Regions from separate parts of the Cronobacter sp. 153480017-3 genome, predicted to be linked through region 3. Evidence: predicted binding sites of a transcription regulator. Region 3 holds the regulator's gene; each other region holds the start of a gene.
What was found. Region 3 encodes Fur, which represses iron uptake genes when iron is present. Its sites were predicted from a motif close to ATAATAATGAGAACNACTATCAA; they were not measured.
Positions count from the first base shown of each region.

Region 1: a site for Fur is predicted at 3,012-3,034, ahead of feoA (ferrous iron transporter A). Genes of this name have one in related genera too.
Region 2: a site for Fur is predicted at 3,135-3,157, ahead of zupT (zinc transporter ZupT). Genes of this name have one in related genera too.
Region 4: a site for Fur is predicted at 2,926-2,948, ahead of ACUW6V_RS14645 (Nramp family divalent metal transporter). Genes of this name have one in related genera too.

Region 1 is NZ_JBSEYN010000004.1:90,926-96,454, forward strand. It holds gene ACUW6V_RS11230 (Tex family protein) at 79-2,406, shown strand; gene feoA (ferrous iron transporter A) at 3,136-3,360, shown strand; gene feoB (Fe(2+) transporter permease subunit FeoB) at 3,387-5,529, shown strand, end outside.
Region 2 is NZ_JBSEYN010000003.1:297,390-302,918, reverse strand. It holds gene hldE (bifunctional D-glycero-beta-D-manno-heptose-7-phosphate kinase/D-glycero-beta-D-manno-heptose 1-phosphate adenylyltransferase HldE) at 1-796, shown strand, start outside; gene ubiK (ubiquinone biosynthesis accessory factor UbiK) at 847-1,212, opposite strand; FMN riboswitch at 1,336-1,519, shown strand; gene ribB (3,4-dihydroxy-2-butanone-4-phosphate synthase) at 1,627-2,280, shown strand; gene zupT (zinc transporter ZupT) at 2,345-3,121, opposite strand; gene ygiD (4,5-DOPA-extradiol-dioxygenase) at 3,313-4,104, shown strand; gene ACUW6V_RS09240 (glutathionylspermidine synthase family protein) at 4,132-5,292, opposite strand; gene ACUW6V_RS09235 (DUF1190 family protein) at 5,296-5,529, opposite strand, start outside.
Region 3 is NZ_JBSEYN010000002.1:149,630-155,158, forward strand. It holds gene ACUW6V_RS05185 (beta-N-acetylhexosaminidase) at 1-2,176, shown strand, start outside; gene ACUW6V_RS05190 (helix-turn-helix domain-containing protein) at 2,229-2,840, opposite strand; gene fur (ferric iron uptake transcriptional regulator) at 3,163-3,615, opposite strand; gene fldA (flavodoxin FldA) at 3,906-4,436, opposite strand; gene ybfE (LexA regulated protein) at 4,598-4,879, opposite strand; gene ybfF (esterase) at 5,008-5,529, opposite strand, start outside.
Region 4 is NZ_JBSEYN010000006.1:144,600-150,128, reverse strand. It holds gene ACUW6V_RS14655 (sensor domain-containing phosphodiesterase) at 1-1,407, shown strand, start outside; gene ACUW6V_RS14650 (NupC/NupG family nucleoside CNT transporter) at 1,448-2,632, opposite strand; gene ACUW6V_RS14645 (Nramp family divalent metal transporter) at 2,989-4,227, shown strand; gene ACUW6V_RS14640 (DUF2502 domain-containing protein) at 4,292-4,648, opposite strand; gene mgrA (L-glyceraldehyde 3-phosphate reductase) at 4,784-5,529, opposite strand, start outside.

The sequences.
Region 1 (5,529 bases), on a different contig from region 3:
GCGGCTACGGCTGGCATTTTTACCTTTCAGTCCGTATAACTGTGCCCTGACTTTTTGTACATAACAGATGATATTGCCATGATGAATGATTCGCTCAGTCGTATTATCGCCAGTGAGCTTCAGGCCAGGGCTGAACAGGTAGACGCTGCCATTCGCCTGCTTGATGAAGGGAACACCGTGCCGTTTATCGCACGCTATCGTAAGGAGGTCACCGGCGGTCTGGACGACACCCAGTTGCGCCAGCTGGAGACGCGTCTGGGTTATCTGCGCGAACTCGAAGAGCGCCGTGCGGCTATCCTCAAATCGATTGCCGATCAGGGCAAACTGACCGATGAACTTCAGGCGGCCATTACCGGCACCCAGAGCAAAACCGAGCTTGAAGATCTCTACCTGCCTTACAAACCGAAGCGCCGTACCCGCGGGCAGATAGCGATTGAAGCGGGCCTTGAGCCGCTCGCTGACCTGTTGTGGAACGAGCCGTCTCACGACCCGGAAGCGGAAGCCGCAAAATTTATTAACGCCGATAACGGCGTGGCCGACACCAAAGCCGCGCTCGACGGCGCGCGTTATATCCTGATGGAGCGCTTTGCCGAAGACGCGGCGCTGCTCGCCAAAGTGCGCGACTACCTGTGGAAAAACGCGCATCTGGTGTCCACCGTGGTGCCAGGCAAAGAGGAAGAAGGCGCGAAATTCCGCGACTACTTCGCCCATCACGAACCGATCGCCTCGGTGCCGTCGCACCGCGCGCTGGCAATGTTCCGCGGACGCAACGAGGGGGTATTGCAGCTTTCGCTGAACGCTGACCCGCAATTCGACGAGCCGCCGCGCGAAAGCTACTGCGAACAGATTATTACCGATCATTTAGGGCTGCGCCTGAATAACGCCCCGGCCGACAGCTGGCGTAAAGGCGTGGTGAGCTGGACCTGGCGCATCAAAGTGCTGATGCATCTGGAAACCGAGCTGATGAGCACGCTGCGCGAGCGCGCCGAAGACGAGGCGATTAACGTGTTCGCCCGTAACCTGCATGACCTGCTGATGGCCGCGCCTGCAGGGCTGCGCGCCACAATGGGCCTCGATCCGGGCCTGCGTACCGGCGTTAAAGTGGCGGTGGTTGACGCCACCGGCAAACTGGTCGCGACCGATACCGTCTATCCGCACACCGGCCAGGCGGCAAAAGCGGCGGTCGTCATCGCCGCGCTGTGCGAGAAGCACAATGTGGAGCTGGTCGCTATCGGCAACGGCACCGCCTCGCGCGAAACCGAGCGTTTCTTCCTCGACGTGCAGAAGCAGTTCCCGAAAGTGACGGCGCAGAAAGTGATTGTCAGCGAAGCGGGTGCGTCGGTGTATTCCGCCTCTGAGCTGGCGGCGCAGGAGTTCCCGGATCTCGATGTATCGCTGCGCGGCGCGGTCTCTATCGCGCGTCGTCTGCAGGATCCGCTGGCAGAACTGGTGAAAATCGACCCGAAATCTATCGGCGTGGGCCAGTATCAGCATGACGTTAGCCAGAGCCAGTTGGCGCGCAAACTCGATGCGGTAGTGGAAGACTGCGTGAACGCTGTGGGCGTCGATCTCAACACCGCGTCGGTGCCGCTGCTGACCCGCGTGGCGGGCCTGACGCGCATGATGGCGCAGAATATTGTGGCCTGGCGCGATGAGAACGGTCAGTTCCGCAACCGCCAGCAGTTGCTGAAAGTCAGCCGTCTGGGGCCGAAAGCATTTGAGCAGTGCGCGGGCTTCCTGCGTATTAACCACGGCGATAACCCACTCGACGCCTCAACGGTTCACCCGGAAGCCTATCCGGTGGTGGAGCGCATTCTGGCGGCGACGGAGCAGTCGCTGCGCGATCTGATGGGCAACAGCAGCGCGTTGCGTAACGTGAAGGCGGTAGATTTTACCGACGAGCGTTTCGGCGTGCCGACCGTGACCGACATTATCAAAGAACTGGAAAAACCCGGCCGCGACCCGCGTCCGGAATTTAAAACCGCTCAGTTCGCCGAAGGCGTGGAGACGATGAACGATCTGCAGCCAGGCATGGTGCTGGAAGGCGCGGTGACCAACGTGACCAATTTCGGCGCGTTTGTGGATATCGGCGTGCATCAGGATGGTCTGGTGCATATCTCGTCGCTCTCCGACAAATTCGTCGAGGATCCGCACACCGTGGTGAAAGCGGGCGATATCGTAAAGGTGAAAGTGCTGGAAGTCGATTTGCCGCGTAAGCGTATCGCGCTAACCATGCGTCTTGACGAGCAACCCGGCGAAGGCAACGCGCGGCGCGGCGGCGGTAATAACCGCGAGACGCAAAAGCGTCCGGCCCAGAATAACCGTAAACCGGCGCGCGACAGCAACGCAGGCGGCAACAGCGCGATGAGCGACGCGCTCGCCGCCGCGTTCGGTAAAAAGCGGTAATCCGCAGTTATGGAACAAGAAAGGTCGGGAAACTGGCCTTTTTTATTATTTTTGGAGGGTGCCATTGGCGGGTGCGCTGCGCTTACCCGCCCTACGTTTCGGCAGGCTTTTTGGTTCCGTAGGGTGGGTAAACGCAGCGCAGCGCACCCGCCACATCATAACGGGCAGTTTGCGTATTTGTAGGGTGGGTAAGCGCAGCGCACCCACCACATCATAAAAGGCAGTTTGCGTATTTGTAGGGTGGGTAAGCGCAGCGCACCCGCCAATTCATAAAGGGCAGTTTGCGTATTTGTAGGGTGGGTAAGCGCAGCGCACCCGCCTTTCTTCGACAGGTAAAACACCTCGCCGCCTTAAAAAGCCTCACATCCGGAAATAAACGCCAACATGTGCGCGGTTACATTTTTCATTTTAATAACAACAGGCACTAATAAATAACCTGCCGAACGCGCAGAGGAATAAATTGTATGTACGTTTAAATTTAATTAAATGAAAAATAAAGCATAAATAAATTGAAAACTTTTATTGCAAATACCCCATGCCGCATTTTTTGCGCCAGAACAAATAAACTTCAGAAAGTCTCGCCGCGCTGCAATATTCTATTGAAGATAAAAACCATTCTCATTACCATCTTAAGCAGATAAACAACGCCTTCCCGCGCAATAATCGGCTCCCGGCCGTTGTATCGCCACTGTTCACCGCCGCTGAGCGCATTCGGAATAAGCAGGTCCTATGCAATTCACACCTAATAGCAGCTGGAAAATTACGGGTTTCGCCCGGGAAATCAGCCCGGCCTATCGCCAGAAACTATTGTCACTCGGCATGCTGCCGGGCTCATCATTTGAGGTAAAACGCGTGGCTCCGCTGGGTGACCCGATTCATATCGAAACCCGACGCGTAAGCCTGGTACTGCGAAAAAAAGATCTGGCGCTTTTGCAGGTTGAAGCAGCCCGCTGAACTATTTCTGTGTTGAGTTAACGCAAATGAAAAAATTAACCATCGGCTTAATCGGCAATCCCAATTCCGGCAAAACCACGCTATTTAACCAGCTCACCGGTGCGCGGCAGCGCGTGGGCAACTGGGCCGGCGTGACGGTCGAACGCAAGGAAGGCAGCTTCGCGACGACCGATCATCAGGTAACGCTGGTCGACTTGCCTGGCACCTACTCTCTGACCACCATCTCCTCACAAACCTCGCTCGATGAACAGATCGCCTGCCACTACATCCTTAGCGGCGAGGCGGACATGCTGATAAACGTGGTGGACGCCTCCAACCTTGAGCGCAACCTCTACCTGACGCTGCAACTGCTGGAGCTCGGCATCCCGTGCGTGGTCGCGCTCAACATGCTCGATATCGCTGAAAAGCAAAATATTCGCATTGATATCGACGCGCTGGCGAAACGCCTCGGCTGCCCGGTGGTGCCGCTGGTCTCCACCCGCGCACGCGGGATAGACAGCCTGAAGCTCACGATTGATCGCCACACGCGCAACGAGACTATCGAGCGTGTGCATTACCCCGCCCCGCTCGTTGACGCGGCCGAAACGCTGGCGGCGGCGATGCCTCACGAACTCACCCTCCAGCAGCGCCGCTGGCTCGCCCTGCAAATGCTTGAAGGCGATATTTACAGCCGCGGCATCGCGGGCGATGCCGCGGCACGGCTTCCGCAAATCCAGGCACAGCTTGAAAGCGAGCTGAACGACCCGGCGCTGCACATCGTTGACGCCCGCTACCAGAGCATTTCGACGATTTGCGATGCGGTCAGCAACAGCCTTACCGCCGAACCGCACCGCCTCACGGCCGCGCTGGATAACATCATTCTCAACCGCTTTCTGGGCCTGCCCATTTTTCTTGGCGTGATGTATCTGATGTTTCTGCTCGCCATTAACATCGGCGGCGCGTTGCAGCCAATTTTCGACGCGGGTTCTGTAGCCGTGTTCATTCACGGGCTGCAATGGGTCGGCTATACGTTGCATTTTCCCGCCTGGCTGACGCTGTTCCTGGCCCAGGGGATTGGTGGCGGTATAAATACCGTGCTGCCGCTTGTGCCGCAGATAGGCATGATGTACCTGTTTCTGTCATTTCTTGAAGATTCGGGTTATATGGCCCGCGCGGCGTTTGTGATGGATCGCCTGATGCAGGCGCTGGGCCTGCCGGGTAAATCGTTCGTTCCGCTGATCGTCGGCTTTGGCTGCAACGTGCCGTCGGTAATGGGTGCCCGTACGCTGGATGCGCCGCGCGAACGGCTGATGACGATTATGATGGCGCCGTTTATGTCCTGCGGCGCGCGTCTGGCGATTTTCGCCGTGTTTGCCGCTGCCTTTTTTGGTCAGCAGGGCGCGCTGGTGGTCTTCTCGCTCTATCTGCTCGGCATTGTGATGGCCATCCTGACCGGCCTGATGCTGAAATATACGATCATGCGAGGCGAAGCCACGCCGTTCGTGATGGAGCTGCCTGTATACCACGTGCCGCACCTGAAAAGCCTGCTGCTGCAAACCTGGCAGCGTCTGAAAGGCTTTGTACTGCGCGCGGGGAAAGTCATCGTCATTGTCAGTGTGTTCATTGGCGCGCTGAATAGCTTTTCGTTCAGTGGCAAGGCCGTGGACAACATTAACGACTCCGCGCTGGCTTCCGTCAGCCGTGTACTGACGCCGCTTTTAACGCCGATCGGCGTTCATGAAGATAACTGGCAGGCCACCGTTGGGTTATTCACTGGCGCGATGGCGAAAGAAGTGGTCGTCGGCACGCTGAACACGCTTTATACCGCCGAGAATATTCATGAAGCGCCATTTGACGCGGCCAGTTTCAGTCTGAAGGACGAACTGACCGCCGCGCTGGCGGAAACCTGGCAGAGCCTGAAAGATACCTTTAGCCTGAGCGTGCTGGCGAACCCGATTGAGGCAAGCAAAGGCGACGGCGAAATGGCAACGGGCGCGATGGGCGTGATGAGTGCGAAATTTGGTAGCGAAGCCGCCGCTTATAGTTATCTGATCTTCGTGCTGCTCTATATCCCCTGCATTTCGGTGATGGGCGCTATCGCTCGTGAATCGAGCCGCGGCTGGATGGGCTTTTCGATTCTCTGGGGGCTGAATATCGCGTATTCGCTGGCGACCCTGTTCTACCAGGGCG
Region 2 (5,529 bases), on a different contig from region 3:
CATTGTCGAGCGCGGCATGAAAATCATCGCCGATTTCGATCTCAGCGCGCTGCTGGTGACCCGCTCAGAGCAGGGTATGACGCTGCTGCAACCGGGCAAAGCGCCGTTCCACCTGCCGACGCAGGCGCAGGAAGTCTATGACGTGACCGGCGCGGGCGACACCGTGATTGGCGTGCTGGCGGCGACGCTGGCCTCCGGCAATTCGCTGGAAGAAGCCTGCTTCTTCGCCAACGCGGCGGCGGGTGTGGTGGTCGGCAAACTCGGTACGTCAACCGTGTCGCCGGTCGAGCTGGAAAACGCGGTGCGCGGACGCGCGGAGACGGGCTTTGGCGTGATGAGCGAGGCGGCGCTGAAAGAAGCCGTACTGGCGGCGCGCAAGCGCGGCGAGAAAGTGGTGATGACCAACGGCGTGTTCGACATCCTCCACGCAGGCCACGTCTCGTATCTGGCGAATGCCCGCAAGCTTGGCGATCGCCTGATCGTGGCGGTCAACAGCGACGCCTCCACCCGACGCCTGAAAGGCGATACGCGCCCGGTAAACCCGCAGGAGCAGCGTATGATCGTGCTGGCCGCGCTGGAAGCGGTAGACTGGGTGGTGCCGTTTGAAGAAGACACGCCGCAGCGGCTGATTAGTGAAATCCTGCCGGATCTGCTGGTTAAAGGTGGCGACTACAAACCTGAAGATATCGCGGGCAGCAAAGAGGTGTGGGCGAATGGCGGGGACGTCATGGTGCTGAACTTCGAAGATGGCTGCTCGACCACCAATATCATCAAGAAGATCCAGAAGAACAGCTAACGCACGTTGCACGAACGCCCCTTGCCTGGCAGGGGGCGTTGTCGTTTCTGTCAGTCCTGTTTGTCGAGGCTATCGACCGGCGGGATGGCAGGCGGCGGCGTCACGGCGGTCACGGGCGCGCTGGCGCTGCCTGCGGTCGTGGTTGCTGAGGTGTCAGCCGGCGCGGAGGCCGCAGCACCACGCGATTCCAGCGCGGTCAGACGCTGCTCCAGCGCTGTCAGTTTCTCGCGAGTGCGCAGCAGTACCTGCGTCTGCACGTCAAACTCCTCACGACTCACCAGATCCAGGCGAGACAGCTGAGCCTGCAGTACCTGGCGGATTTTCTTCTCAACATCTTCCCCGATCTCACGGATCCCTTTTGGCATCGATTCATGGACCTGACGGGCGATCTGTTCAATTTTCTTCGGGTCAATCATAGCGGTTTCCCTGATCTGGTATGGTCTGAAGAGTAATTGTAATCGCTGATCGGAAGGGTATAAACCGGAAATGTTTGAATCTCATGCATTGCCGACGATTATCAATGGCGTTATAGTTATCCCGCTTATTCTCAGGGCGGGGTGAAATTCCCCACCGGCGGTAAATCAGGCTTGTTCTGCTCCAGCGCGAAAGCGAAGACGCAAGATAAACTGAAAGCCCGCGAGCGCTTCAGGTTGTTTCTGAAGGTCAGCAGATCCGGTGTAATTCCGGGGCCGACGGTTAAAGTCCGGATGGGAGAGGGTAACGATCTGCCTGGGCTTGCGCCCACTCACGTTATTTTGCTTGCCGCTTGCCGGCACTCCTAAGACCGCCCTGATTCTGGTAATCCATATAATTAATGAGGTTTCTTTACCATGAATCAGACGCTTCTTTCTGCTTTTGGCACCGCTTTTGAACGCGTGGAAAACGCGATCGCCGCACTGCGCGAAGGGCGCGGTGTGATGGTGCTTGATGACGAGAACCGTGAAAACGAAGGCGACATGATTTTCGCCGCCGAAACCATGACCGTTGAACAGATGGCGCTGACCATCCGTCACGGCAGCGGCATCGTCTGCCTGTGCCTGACCGAAGAACGCCGTAAACAGCTTGACCTGCCGATGATGGTGGAAAACAACACCAGCGCGTTCGGCACCGGTTTTACCGTCACCATCGAAGCGGCACACGGCGTGACCACTGGCGTTTCCGCCGCCGACCGCATCACGACCATTCGCGCGGCGATTGCCGACGACGCGAAACCGTCCGATCTGCACCGTCCTGGCCACGTTTTCCCGCTGCGCGCGCAGCCGGGCGGCGTACTGACCCGCGGCGGCCACACCGAAGCGACTATCGATTTAGTCTCGCTGGCGGGCTTTAAACCGGCAGGCGTGCTGTGCGAACTGACTAACGACGACGGCACCATGGCGCGCGCGCCGGAGTGCATCGCGTTTGCCCGCGAACACAATATGCCGGTCGTAACCATTGAAGATTTAGTGAGCTATCGCCAGGCGCAGGAGCGCAAAGCGAGCTGACAAAAAGCCCGGCGAGCGCCGGGCCTGAATGCTTCTGAAAGCCCGGTCAGACCGGGCTTTTTTATTAGCCGCTAAGGCCGCTCGTTTGCAGCAGCGTCAGGCTTAATCCCATCACTGACATGCCGCACAGCACGCCGTAGCTCGGGTTGTTATGCGGATCGATCTCTTTGGCAAGCGGCATCAGCTCATCCACCGACAGCGCCACCATGATCCCGGCGACTGCCGCCATAATCGCCGCCATGACCACCGGCGACACCATTGTGCCGAGAATAAGCCACGCCAGCACGCCGCCCAGAATTTCGGCCATCCCGGAGAGCCCCGCCCAGATAACCGCTTTACGGCGCGAGCCGGTGGCCGCGTAAACCGGGCCCGCCACCGCCAGTCCTTCCGGGATGTTGTGTAAGGCGACGGCGAGCGCAATTCCGAAGCCCAGCTCCAGGTTGGTGCTGGCCGTCACATAGGTGGCGATACCTTCCGGGAAGTTATGCAGGCTGATGCCAAGCGTCAGCAAAAGCGCGGTGCGGCGCAGATTGCGTGACGCATGGGCCGGCGGCGAGTCGATAAGATCCTGCGGGTGCGCGTGCGGCAATATACGATCGAGCGCGAAATAGCCGAGCAGGCCGACGATAAACATGCCATACCCCAGCACCGGTGACATGCCGTCTTCGCCGAGCGCGGCGGGCAACATTTCCATTAGCGAAATCAGCAGCATAATGCCTGCGGCAAAGCCCAGCGAGAAGGCCAGCAGCCGGTTGGAGGGCTTCTGCCCCAGCACACCGAGCAGCGCGCCGATAAACGTGGCGCCACCCGCCAGTAAGGTCAGGATCAGAGGCACTGACATCGAACACTCCTTTTTGATAATAATTATCATTAATTTATCGGGCGGAACGGAAAAGTCGAGGCCCGTCCGTGGCTTTTACAGATTACTTACATTCAAATTTTCTGACGGTCTTCATCACGGTTATCTCCGTTCTTTCTGTGTGCGATAAGCGTAAGGTAGCGTTATTGATTTTACCGTTTCAGGATATAAAAATGACTGCTTCCACTCGCATGCCCGCACTGTTTCTGGGCCACGGCAGCCCGATGAACGTGCTGGAAGATAACCGTTATACCCGCGCCTGGCGCACGCTTGGCGAAACGCTGCCGCGTCCGAAAGCCATTGTGATGGTCTCGGCACACTGGTTTACGCGCGGCACCGGCGTCACCGCGATGGAGCAGCCGCAAACCATTCACGATTTCGGCGGTTTCCCGCAGGCGCTGTACGATACACACTACCCTGCGCCCGGCTCGCCCACGCTGGCACAGCGCGTGGTCGATCTCCTGGCGCCGCTGCCAGTCACGCTTGATAAAGAAGCCTGGGGCTTTGACCACGGTGCCTGGGGCGTACTGATAAAAATGTATCCGCAGGCCGATATTCCGCTGGTGCAACTGAGTATAGACAGCACCAAACCCCCGGTCTGGCACTATCAGATGGGCCAGCGCCTTGCGGCATTACGTGACGAAGGCGTTATGCTGGTGGCGAGCGGCAATGTCGTTCATAACCTGCGTACCGCGCGCTGGCATGGCGAAGGCGAACCGTATGCGTGGGCGGAGTCGTTCAATAACTTTGTTAAAGATAATCTGACGTGGCGCGGCGAGGCGGCGGCACACCCGCTGGTCAACTATCTGGCGCACCCCGGCGGCAGCCTGTCGAACCCGACGGCAGAGCACTTCCTGCCGCTGCTGTACACGCTCGGCGCGTGGGACGGCAGCGAAAACATCAGCATCCCGGTCGATGGGCTGGAAATGGCGTCGTTGAGTATGTTATCGGTGCAGGTGGGTTAACCATGGCGCCCTGGGGCGCCATTTCGGTTATTCCACAAACAGGTGCGGATAGAAGCGGGAGAGATCCTGGGTTATCAGCGCTCTGTCTTCACGAATGCCGATCCCGGCTGGCTGATCGTTGATAAGCCAGCTGCCGATAAGCGTGTAGCTGTCACCGAATTTCGGCAGCGGATGGAACTGCTGCACGATGGTGCCTTCTTCGCCATACGGGCCTTCCACCTGCGCGATAGTCTGGCCGTTTTCAACGATCGACACGTTAGCGCCTTCGCGGGAGAAAATGGGCTTCACCACATATTTTTCCATCGGCGGCGGGTTATCTTCGCTGAAGTACGCCGGCAGCAGGTTAGGGTGATTTGGGTAGAGTTCCCACAGCAGCGGCAGCAGCGCTTTGTTGGAGATAATGCTCTTCCACGCCGGCTCCAGCCAGCGCACGCCCGCGTCCTCAAGCTTGGTGGAGAAGGTTTCGCGCAGCATGTACTCCCACGGATAGAGCTTAAACAGGTTACTGATGACCTGATCCTGGAGATCGGTAAACTGCCCCTTTTCGCCAAGGCCGATATCTTCGATAAACAGAAAATCGTTCTCGATCCCGGCTTCGCTGGCGCAATCCTGTAAATACTGCACCGTGCCGCGATCTTCCACCGTATCGCGACAGCAGGCGAGATGCAGACGGTTAAAGCCGTACTGCGCTTTCAGCTCGCCGAAACGCTCGATGATCTTCTCCTGGAGGCTATTGAACTGATCGCTGCCCTGCGGGAGATTCCCGGCGCGCAGCTGATCTTCGAGCCAGATCCACTGAAAGAATGCCGCTTCATATAAAGAGGTCGGCGTATCGGCGTTATTTTCGAGAAGTTTTGGCTCGCCGCGTCCGTCCCAGGCGAGATCGAGACGCGAATAGAGCGACGGCTGGCCGCTGCGCCAGGACTGACGTACAAACTCCCACGTGTGCTTCGGAATGCGGAATTTGGTCATCAGCGCGTCGCTCGCGACCACTTTCTCCACCACCTGTAAGCACATCTGGTGCAGCTCGGCCGTCACCTCTTCGAGCTTTTCGACCTGCGCCAGCGTCAGGCGGTAGTACGCGTCTTCGCACCAGTATGGCTCGCCGTACATGGTGTGAAAGTTAAAACCGTACTCCGTGGCCTTATCGCGCCAGTCCGGGCGCTCGCTGATAGCGATTCTTTCCATGTGTCAGCCGCCCATTGAACGAGAAGAAGAACCCGCCGCGCTGCGCTGCATCGTGGCCTGTTTCGCGACGGAATCACCAAAACCACCGCGGGTGATGGTTGAGGTGGTCGCTGGTTTCGGTGCCATCGCCGATTTCGGTACGGTCATGGTACGGCCCGGCTGCGCGGCGCCGTAATTACGGCCGCTGGCGTCGGTATATTTACCGTAAGCCGGGCTTGCCGGGTTGCGCGAGCTGAA
Region 3 (5,529 bases):
TACCGATACCGAAACGCTGACGGATTTTGTCAGCCCGCTGAACGATCAGTGGAAGCGCACGCCGGATGATAAAAATATCCTGATGACCGCCGAAGCGCGGTTTGATAAAAACAGCGATGTCAAAACGCTGAACGCAGAGCGCCTGCGCGGGCAGATCGTGCCCACGCCGCGGCACGTCAAAGTACACGGGCAAAATGTTTCTCTCGAAAAAGGCGTTCAGCTCGATATTGCCGCGCTGGAGAAACCCGCACAGGAGGCGATTTTCGCCCGTTTCGCGCTGCTCGGTATAAAAACTGATGCAGGCTACCCGGTACGCACAGCCATTGCCAGCCACGCCTTTAGTGGTAAAGAGGCGGTATCCGGCGCATATCAACTGCATATTGGCCAAAAAGAGACGACGATTACCGGTTATGACCGCGCGGGCGTCTTTTACGGGCTGCAATCGCTGCTGTCGCTGATCCCGGCTGAGGGCGCGAAGCAAATCGCCACGCTCGATGCGCAGGACGCGCCGCGTTTTGATTATCGCGGCATTCAACTTGATGTGGGACGCAACTTCCACACTAAAGCCGTTGTGCTGCGCCTGCTTGACCAGATGGCGGCCTATAAGCTCAATAAATTCCACTTTCATTTGAGCGATGACGAAGGCTGGCGTATTGAAATACCGGGCTTGCCGGAACTGACCGATGTAGGGGCGAAGCGCTGTCACGATCTCAGCGAAAAAACCTGCCTGCTGCCGCAGCTCGGCTCCGGGCCAGATACGAACAACAACGGCAGCGGCTACTTCACCCGCGCGGATTATATCGAGATTGTGAAATATGCCGCCGCCCGCCAGATAGAAGTGATCCCGGAAGTCGACATGCCCGCACATGCCCGCGCGGCGGTGATTGCGATGGAAGCGCGCTACGACAGGCTGCAGAAAGCGGGTAAAACCGAAGAGGCGAACCAGTATCGCCTGCTCGACCCGAAAGATACGTCCATTACCACTGGCGTGCAGTACTACAACCGCACCGGCTATCTCAATCCGTGCCTCGACTCCTCGCGCCGCTTTGTCGATAAAGTGATTGGCGAGATCCAGCAGATGCACAAAGAGGCCGGACAGCCGCTCACCACCTGGCATTTTGGCGGCGATGAGGCAAAAAATATCTACCTCGGCGCGGGTTATACCGATAAAGCGAAACCGGAAGCCGGGAAGGGGATTATCGATCAGAGCCGTCAGGATAAGCCCTGGGCGCGCTCGCCGGTGTGTCAGAAAATGGTGCAGGACGGTGTCGTCGCTGATGTCGAGCACCTCTCCAGCTATTTTGGCGTGGAAGTGAGCAAACTGGTCAAAGCGCATGGCATCGACACCATGCAGGCGTGGCAGGACGGGCTTAAGGACGCGAAAGACGCGAGCGCTTTCGCCACCTCGCACGTCAACGTCAACTTCTGGGATACGCTCTACTGGGGAGGCTTTGATACAGCGAACGACTGGGCGAATAAAGGTTTCCGCGTGGTGGTTTCTAACCCCGATTACGTCTACCTCGATTTCCCGAACGAAGTGAATCCGGCGGAGAGCGGCTACTACTGGGGCACTCGCTTTAGCGACGAACGTAAGATTTTCAGCTTCGCGCCGGATAACCTCCCGCAAAACGCCGAGACATCGGTCGATCGCGATGGCAACGCGTTCAGCGCTAAGTCGGACAAACCCTGGCCAGGCGCGTATGGTCTCTCGGCGCAGCTCTGGAGCGAAGTGGTGCGTACCGATAAGCAAATGGAGTACATGATGTACCCGCGTCTGTTGGCTGTAGCTGAACGCGCCTGGCATCGCGCGGCCTGGGAGCAGGATTATCAGGCTGGTCGCGAATATAAAGGCGGCGAAACCCATCAGGTGGATGTAAAAGCGCTGCATGATGACTGGACGCGCTTTGCGAACCTGGCGGGCAGCCGTGAGCTGCCGAAGCTTGAAAAAGCGGGCGTGCAATTCCGCCTGCCGGTGCCGGGCGCGCGCATTCACGACGGCGTGTTGCAGATGAACGTCAGTCTGCCAGGTGTCGGCATGGAATACTCGACTGATGGCGGCGCGCACTGGCAGCGCTACGATGATGCGAAGCCGCCACGCGTGACGGGTGCCGTACAGGTACGAAGCGTGAGCAGCGACGGTAAACGTTACAGCCGCGTGGATAACGTACAGCCCTAACGCAATAAAAAGCCAGCCTCCGGGCTGGCTTTCTTATGAGCGGGCGCTCTCTCTACAGCGATTCAGGCAGATGGTGAACCGCAACCAGTTTGCCTTTGCTTATCTCAATATTTTTCGCACCGCGCAACTGAGAAAGGGTTTTCATCACCATGCTGCGGGAAAGATTGGTTTTTTTAACGATATAGTCGGCCACGTTAATCCGGTTACGCATGAACTCATCCATTGTCGCGAGACAATCGATATTCGCTTTAATCATGCTGTAGCTGTTTCGTCCCATCATAATTTCTTCGCGATAGCAAAGCATATTAATAAACCATGAGGACAAAATAAGCAGATGTAACTGGCAGTGATTTTTCTCAATTTCCTGAATGAAATAATCAAAAGGAATTAACTGGTAATGGCATTCGGAATCAGCCTGTAATTTGGCGAATTGAGTTTTGCCTAAATTCCTCGCCAGTCCCAGCACAGAGGGTGCGCTGCTTTTTTCCAGCAACAGCCTGTCACTCTGGCGCATCAGAGAGAACTGACCGCCACGAATGATGCAGATCTCCCCGTCCCGAAGCGGGATCAGCGTATTTTTCTCTGCACGAGACCAGTTGCCGTAGCTATTAAAAATATCCGCAATACGGTAAATCTCAGCAAGCGGTTTAGGGGGTAAGACCATGTTGGTTACCTTAATAAAATAAAATTAAATCGTTGCTGTATCTTAATGGATGCTTTTTTATGGCTGCAATAAGGGGCAGAGAACAGAAAAGGAAAAACAGGGATAATCTCATCTCTAACCGATTGAGTGATAAAGATATTTATCTTTTCTGAATTTCGATTTAAAAAAATATATGTGGTTTAATTAAGCATTGTGCGCTGTATTAAAACACTCTAGTTTTCAAATTTTATCTAAAAAAATACATCTATATTTTTGTTAAAGGGGTTTCAGGCAATAAAAAGGCCGACAAATGTCGGCCTGGGATAATGCAGTATAGCGAGCGTTATTTCCCGCCAGCCTCGTGGGCGTGTTCATTTTCGCGGCAGTCGCCATCGGCGCAGTGACCGTACAGATAGAGGCTGTGGTTGGTCAGGCGGATGCCGTGGCGCGTGGCGATTTCACGCTGACGCGCTTCAATAGAATCATCACTGAATTCGATCACTTTGCCGCAATCGAGGCAAATCAGGTGATCGTGATGATGCTGTTGCGTCAGCTCGAAAACGGATTTACCGCCTTCAAAGTTGTGACGAGTGACGATGCCGGCATCGTCGAACTGGTTAAGTACGCGATAGACCGTGGCAAGGCCAATCTCTTCACCCATGTCAATCAGACGCTTATAGAGGTCTTCCGCACTGACATGATGATTGACCGGTTCCTGCAGCACTTCGAGGATTTTTAATCGAGGAAGCGTGACTTTCAGGCCGGCCTTCTTTAATGCGGTATTGTTGTCAGTCATGCGGAATCTGTCCTGTTGCTTAACGACTCGCTCCGGAAGGGAGCGATACATCGGATACGCCGAAGATGAATGCGTCTCATTATAGAACTGACATGCCTAAATGAAAACCGCAAGCGTCCGGCAAAAAAGGGCTTAAAAATCGTGGGCCAGCCAGCGTTTTTCACGTGGAGAGCCTGATAATTAAGAAAGCCATTGTACAGCGTAGTGAGGGAAAGTTAAAAATTTGTAGCAATTATTTTCATTGCTTTTATCTATCAAACGGCGCGGAACGGTGCCCGCGCCGCTTATCATCAGGCGTTGATGATTTCCTGCAGATGCAGCTCTTCGGACACCTGTTTGACCCATTTTTCAACGCGTTCCGCGGTCAGTTCCGGCTGGCGGTCTTCGTCAATCGCGAGACCAACGAAGTGGTCGTCATCAGCGAGGCCTTTAGAAGCTTCAAAGTGGTAACCTTCGGTCGGCCAGTGGCCAACAATGGTCGCACCGCGCGGCTCGATGATGTCGCGAATGGTGCCCAGCGCGTCGCAGAAATATTCTGCGTAATCTTCCTGGTCGCCGCAGCCGAAAAGCGCCACCAGCTTGCCGTTAAAGTCAATTTCTTCGAGCGTCGGGAAGAAATCGTCCCAGTCGCACTGCGCTTCGCCGTAGTACCAGGTCGGGATGCCAAGCAGAAGAATATCGAATGCTTCCAGATCCTCTTTGCTGCTTTTAGCAATGTCATGCACTTCAGCAACGTCAGTCCCGAGCTGTTTCTGGATAATTTTTGCGATATTTTCGGTATTGCCGGTGTCGCTGCCGAAAAAGATGCCTACGATTGCCATAAGAAGAATAACCTCTTGAATCTAAATGTGATGGTGCTGGCATAACGCCCACAGATAGGGCAATCATAGCAGAACAGAAGAAGGTGCGGAAACGCTATCAGGCGCCGGGTGCACTCTCTGCTACATTGCCCGGTCCTTTTGGGTAAAATTCAGACCAGACCTTACTCCTGCAAGGCTTTCAGCTGCGCAAGCAGCATCGCTTCTATCAGCTCGCTGCGGCTAATATTGCGCGCCTGCGCGAGATGGTTCAGCGCGTCTACCGCGTCGGCGTTCAGCTTCAGCTCCACGCGCTTAAGCCCGCGAACTTTGTCACGCTTAAGCTGGTTGCGCTTATTGATGCGCAGCTGTTCGTCGCGCGACAGCGGATTGGTTTTCGGTCTGCCCGGACGGCGTTCATCCGCGAAGAGATCGAGCGTTGTGCGGTCCGTTTGTTCTTTTGCCATGGTATGAGTATAGACAGGGGAAACAGGCTGCCGTGGCGGAGCCCGGCGGTATTTCAGCGCGCCATCATACATCAGGGAGCGAAGCGCGCCAACGCATCCAGCGCGCGACGGCGCCGGTCGGTCTGTTTTTAATCAGTTTCCAGAAAACGACGAATCGCGCGCAGCACCGCCTGCGGTTTTTCGGCATGCACCCAGTGGCCTGCACCCGCAATCACATGCGCGCGGGCTTTGGGGAACTGTGAGAGCAGCGCTTCGCGGTGCGCTTCTTCCACATAAGGCGACGCGCCGCCGCGAATGAACAGCGCCGGGCCGTGCCAGGCAGGCACCGTTTCCCAGCCGACGATATGCGAATACTGATTCCACAGCACCGGCACATTAAAGCGCCACTCGCCATCGATAAACGATTTCAGCAGAAACTGCACCACGCCTTCCTCGCGGATATGCTGGCGCATAATCTCCGCCGCCTGCTGGCGTGAGGTAACGCCCGCGTCGCTCACCGCGTTCACCGCATTGAATATTTCATCGTGACGGCGCACCTGATAATCCACCGGCGCGATATCAATCGCCACCAGCTTTTCAATGCGCGCCGGCGCGAGGGCGGTCACCGCCATTGCCGCTTTGCCGCCCATTGAATGACCGATAAGAATCAC
Region 4 (5,529 bases), on a different contig from region 3:
TTGTGGTCTTTTTCATTGTTATTATTACTGGGCAGCAGCAGCAACTTTTTACCGGCTGAAAAAAACGGCTTTTTACTGGCGTTTATGCTGTCTGGCTTTATTGCATTTACGGTTTCAATGCGTTTCATGACGGTCATTTTTAACAAGAGTGAATGGATGAAACGGCAGTACCGTATGCTCGCCTTGACCGACCCGCTTACCCGCCTGCCGAACCTGCGTGCGCTGGAGCGGCACCTGCAAGGCATCTCCGGGGGCGCGCTCTGCTGCCTGCGCGTCGCTAATCTTGAGTTTCTGAGCCGTCACTATGGCCTCATGATGCGCATTCAGTGCAAAAAAGAGGTCACGACGCTGCTGCTGCCCTGGCTTAACACCGGTGAGAAAGTCTTTCAGTTGCCCGACAGCGACCTGCTCATTTATCTGGCAGGCCCCGAGCCGCAGAGCCGGTTGCGCCACCTGGTGGATTTGCTGAACAGCAAACGCATCCAGTGGAATGGCGCACAGCTTGAACTCGACTATAGCGCCGCCTGGGCACCCGTGCCTCGGGCACAGACACCGGAAGAGCTCTACCGCACCATTGGGCAACTCAGTTATCTGGCAGAGGTTGCTGGCCCCGGCGATCCGGTCGTGGCGCTGGAGAGTCGCAGTCAGGGGCTTTCCGGGCAAACCAGCGAGCCGGTGCTTATGCTGCAGAAAGTCAAACAGGCGCTTTCAGAAGGGGGCGTTACGCTGTTTGCACAACCGATACAAAACGCACAAGGAGAGGGGTATGCCGAGATCCTGGCGCGCCTTGAGTGCGATGGCGAACTCATCATGCCCGCCAAATTTATTCCTCTTATCACCCGATTTAATCTCAGCGCGCGTTTCGATATGCAGGTGCTTGAGAAACTCCTTATTTACCTGCATACCCACCCGCAAACGCGCCCTGGCGCGCGCTTCTCCGTTAACCTGATGCCCTTAACGCTGGAACAGCAGGGCATCGCTCAACAGGCTATCGCACTGTTTGAGCGCTACCGGGTGCCCATCAGCGCGGTGATCCTGGAGGTAACAGAAGAGCAGGCACTCTCCGGCTCGGAAAACACCGTTCAAAATATTTCGCTGTTGCAGGCGCGAGGGTTTTGCATCGCCATTGATGATTTTGGGACCGGTTACGCTAACTTCGAGCGGCTTAAAAATTTACAGGCTGACATTATTAAAATCGACGGCTGTTTTATACGTAACGTGGTGAGCAATACCTTTGACGCGCTGGTGGTGAAATCGATTTGCGATCTGGCTAAGGCGCGTTCGCTGACTGTCGTGGCAGAGTTTGTGGAAACGCCTGCGCAGCGCGATCTGCTCTTCGCGCTCGGCGTGGAATATATTCAGGGCTATCTGCCGGGGCGGCCAGAACGGCTTGAGTGCGAGGCATAAAAAAACCGGGGCTTGCCCCGGTTTTTAAGTATCGTTTTGATTACAGCACGAGTGCGGCGATGGACGCAGAGAGCACGCTCACAAGCGTAGAGCCGTACACCAGCTTCAGGCCAAAGCGGGAAACCACATTGCCTTGTTCTTCGTTCAGGCCTTTGATAGCGCCAGCGATGATGCCGATAGAGGAGAAGTTAGCGAACGACACCAGGAATACCGACAGAATGCCTTCCGCGCGCGGAGAAATTGTGCCTGCCAGTTTCTGCAAATCCATCATCGCGACGAATTCATTGGAGACCAGTTTAGTCGCCATAATACTGCCGACCTGCAGCGCTTCGTTAGCCGGCACGCCCATCACCCAGGCAACCGGGTAGAAGATGTAGCCCAGAATACCCTGGAAGGAGATGCCCAGCACTGCGGCGAACAGCGCGTTCAGACCAGAAATCAGCGCGATAAAGCCAATCAGCATCGCGGCTACGATAATCGCCACTTTGAAACCTGCCAGAATGTACTCGCCCAGCATTTCGAAGAAGCTCTGCCCTTCATGCAGGTTAGACATCTGCAAATCTTCTTCATTCTCAACGCGGTACGGGTTGATGATGGAGAGGACGATAAAGGTACTGAACATATTCAGGATCAGCGCCGCCACCACGTACTGCGGTTTCAGCATGGTCATGTACGCGCCGACGATAGACATGGACACCGTGGACATCGCAGTTGCGGCCATGGTGTACATACGGTTGCGTGACATTTTGCCGAGAATATCCTTATAGGCGATAAAGTTTTCTGATTGTCCCAGAATCAGCGAGCTTACCGCGTTAAAGGATTCCAGTTTACCCATACCGTTCACTTTAGAGAGAACCGTACCGATAGCCCGGATAACAATCGGCAGTACGCGAATGTGTTGCAGAATACCGATTAACGCAGAGATAAAAACGATAGGGCAAAGCACTTTCAGGAAGAAGAATGCCAGACCTTCATCGTTCATTTTGCCGAAGACAAAGTTTGTCCCTTCATTAGCAAAGCCGAGCAGTTTTTCAAACATATCGGCAAAGCCTTTAACAAAGCCCAGGCCAATATTTGAATTAAGGAAGAACCAGGCCAGCAGCACTTCAATCACCAGCAGCAGGCCAATATAAGGCAGACGAATTTTTTTGCGGTCATGACTGACCAGCAAAGCAAGCAGCGCTACAACGGCGAGCGCCAAAACGAAATGAAGAACGCGGGACATATTTGCTCCAAATATGAGGCAGGTTTAATTTCCGTGCACATTCTATGCAACAACCATTTAGAAAACGAGATCTGCAACACACTATAGTTACGTCATGTGACCAAACGCTAAAAGAGTGATCAAACATACAAAAATGTTATGTTGCGTAAAGCAGTGAAAGGTTATCTTTTGCTGCTACACTTTTAACATACGTGGGCGCACGGCAAAGAATTTTCCGCGTATTCCTCGATCTTAACCCACCTTTCATTGATTTCAGCTATCAGAGCCATTAAGGATTGTCCGGTTTAATGAACTTGATAATCATTCTCATTTTGGTAGCATGAAACATAGCAAAGGCTATATTTCAGAGGCAGAGCATGAACCACACTCGCGTTGAGCAAAATCGTGGCCGTACAGCGCGGAAGTTAAGGCTGGCGCTGATGGGGCCAGCTTTCATCGCTGCCATTGGCTATATCGATCCGGGTAACTTTGCGACCAATATTCAGGCAGGCGCGAGCTTTGGCTATCAGCTGTTGTGGGTCGTCGTCTGGGCGAACCTGATGGCGATGCTGATTCAGGTACTCTCGGCCAAGCTTGGCATCGCGACGGGCAAAAATCTCGCCGAGCAAATTCGCGATCACTATCCGCGCCCGGTTGTCTGGTTTTACTGGGTGCAGGCGGAGATCATCGCGATGGCGACCGATCTCGCGGAATTTATTGGCGCGGCGATAGGCTTTAAACTCATTCTTGGCGTATCGCTTCTGCAGGGCGCGGTACTGACGGGTATCGCCACGTTTCTGATCCTGATGCTGCAAAAGCGCGGGCAAAAGCCGCTTGAGAAAGTCATCGGCGGGCTGCTGCTGTTTGTGGCGGCGGCCTATATCGTCGAGCTCTTCTTCTCACAGCCGAAACTGGCGGAGCTCGGCAAAGGGATGCTGATCCCAAGCCTGCCGACGTCCGAAGCGGTGTTCCTGGCCGCAGGCGTGCTGGGGGCGACCATCATGCCGCACGTTATCTATCTGCACTCGTCGCTCACGCAAAACCTGCATGACGGCTCGCGCAAAGAGCGCTACTCGGCGACCAAATGGGACGTGGCGATCGCCATGACCATCGCCGGTTTTGTGAATCTGGCGATGATGGCGACCGCGGCGGCGGCGTTTCACTTTAGCGGCCACACCAAAGTGGCGGAGCTTGATCAGGCGTATCTGACGCTCGAACCGCTACTGAGCCACGCGGCGGCGACCATTTTTGGGTTAAGTCTGGTAGCGGCGGGTCTCTCTTCCACAGTGGTGGGCACGCTGGCAGGCCAGGTAGTGATGCAGGGGTTTGTACGCTTCAGTATTCCGCTCTGGGTGCGTCGCGCGGTCACCATGGCGCCGTCGTTTATCGTTATTCTGATGGGGCTTGATCCGACGCGTATTCTGGTGATGAGCCAGGTGCTGCTGAGCTTTGGTATCGCGCTGGCGCTGGTGCCGCTGCTGTTCTTTACCAGCAATAAAGCGCTGATGGGCGAGCTGGTCAACACGCCGTGGGTGAAACGTACCGGGTGGGCGATTGTCGTGCTGGTGGTGGCGCTGAATATCTGGCTGCTGGTGGGCACGGCGCTTGGGTTATAGCGACGTAAAAGACGTAAAAAAGGCAGGCGCTAAGCCTGCCTTTTTTGTGATGTAGCGTGTGAAATCAGTGGTGATGCCCATGTCCGCGGCCATGTTTACCCCAGCCGCGACGGTCGTCGCGATCGTTCCAGCCTTCACGATAGCCGCGTTCATACGCCCGGCGGTCATCCCAGCCGCGATGTTTATCCCATCCGCGGTGCAGGCCATTGTCATGACGCCACCAGCGGTCGCCGCGCCACTCATAATGGTTACGCCAGTAGTCGCGGTCGCGCCAGCGGCCGCCGTCCCAGTAGTTACCGTAATTGTCGCGATCGCCAATTTGTAATTTGATGGATGGCAACAGGGTGATTTCACCAGCGCTGGCGATAAGCGGCGCGGTGCCCGCCAGTAACGCTGCTGCAAGAATCAGTGACCTGAACATACTTATCTCCTTCACGATCGGGGCCGTAGTGGCCTGTTGCAGTAATATTACGGACCTGTAAATCCCTGCAGCATCGCTCCGACTCTGAAAACAGGTATGACCGCACTTTTTGCTAAAGCAGCGTTACCTGATGCACTATGCGATTATCGCCTCGATCGCCTGCCGCTCTTCGGCGGAAAAGCCCCGGTTTGCCAGCATTCCCACCGCATCGTCTATCTGGCTGGTCTTGCTGGCGCCAATCAACACTGACGTCACTTTCTCATCGCGCAGCACCCAGGCGAGCGCCATCTGTGACAGTTTCTGCCCGCGCCGTAGGGCGAGATCGTTCAGCTTGCGCACTTTATCGAGTTTCTCAGGCGTGATCTGATCCGGGTTCAGGAAACGGCTGCCGCTGGCGGCGCGCGAATCTGCCGGAATGCCGTTCAGGTAACGGTCCGTCAGTTGCCCGCCAGCCAGCGGCGAGAAGGCGATACTGCCGACGCCTTTTTCCTGCAAGAGATCCAACAGGCCATCCTCTACCCAGCGCTCAAACATCGAATATTTGGGTTGATGGATAATGCACGGCGTGCCGAGCTGCGCCAGCAGATCGATAGCCTCGCGCGCGCGGTCCGCCGGGTAGTTAGAGATGCCGACATACAGCGCTTTACCCTGACGCACGATATGGTCCAGCGCGCGCATAGTTTCTTCGAGCGGCGTCTCCGGGTCCGGGCGGTGGTGATAGAAAATATCGACATATTCAAGGCCCATGCGCTTCAGGCTCTGGTCGAGGCTCGAAATCAGGTATTTGCGCGAGCCCCAGTCGCCGTAAGGGCCGTCCCACATCGTGTAACCCGCTTTGGTGGAGATGATCAGCTCGTCACGGTACGGCAGAAAATCCTCTT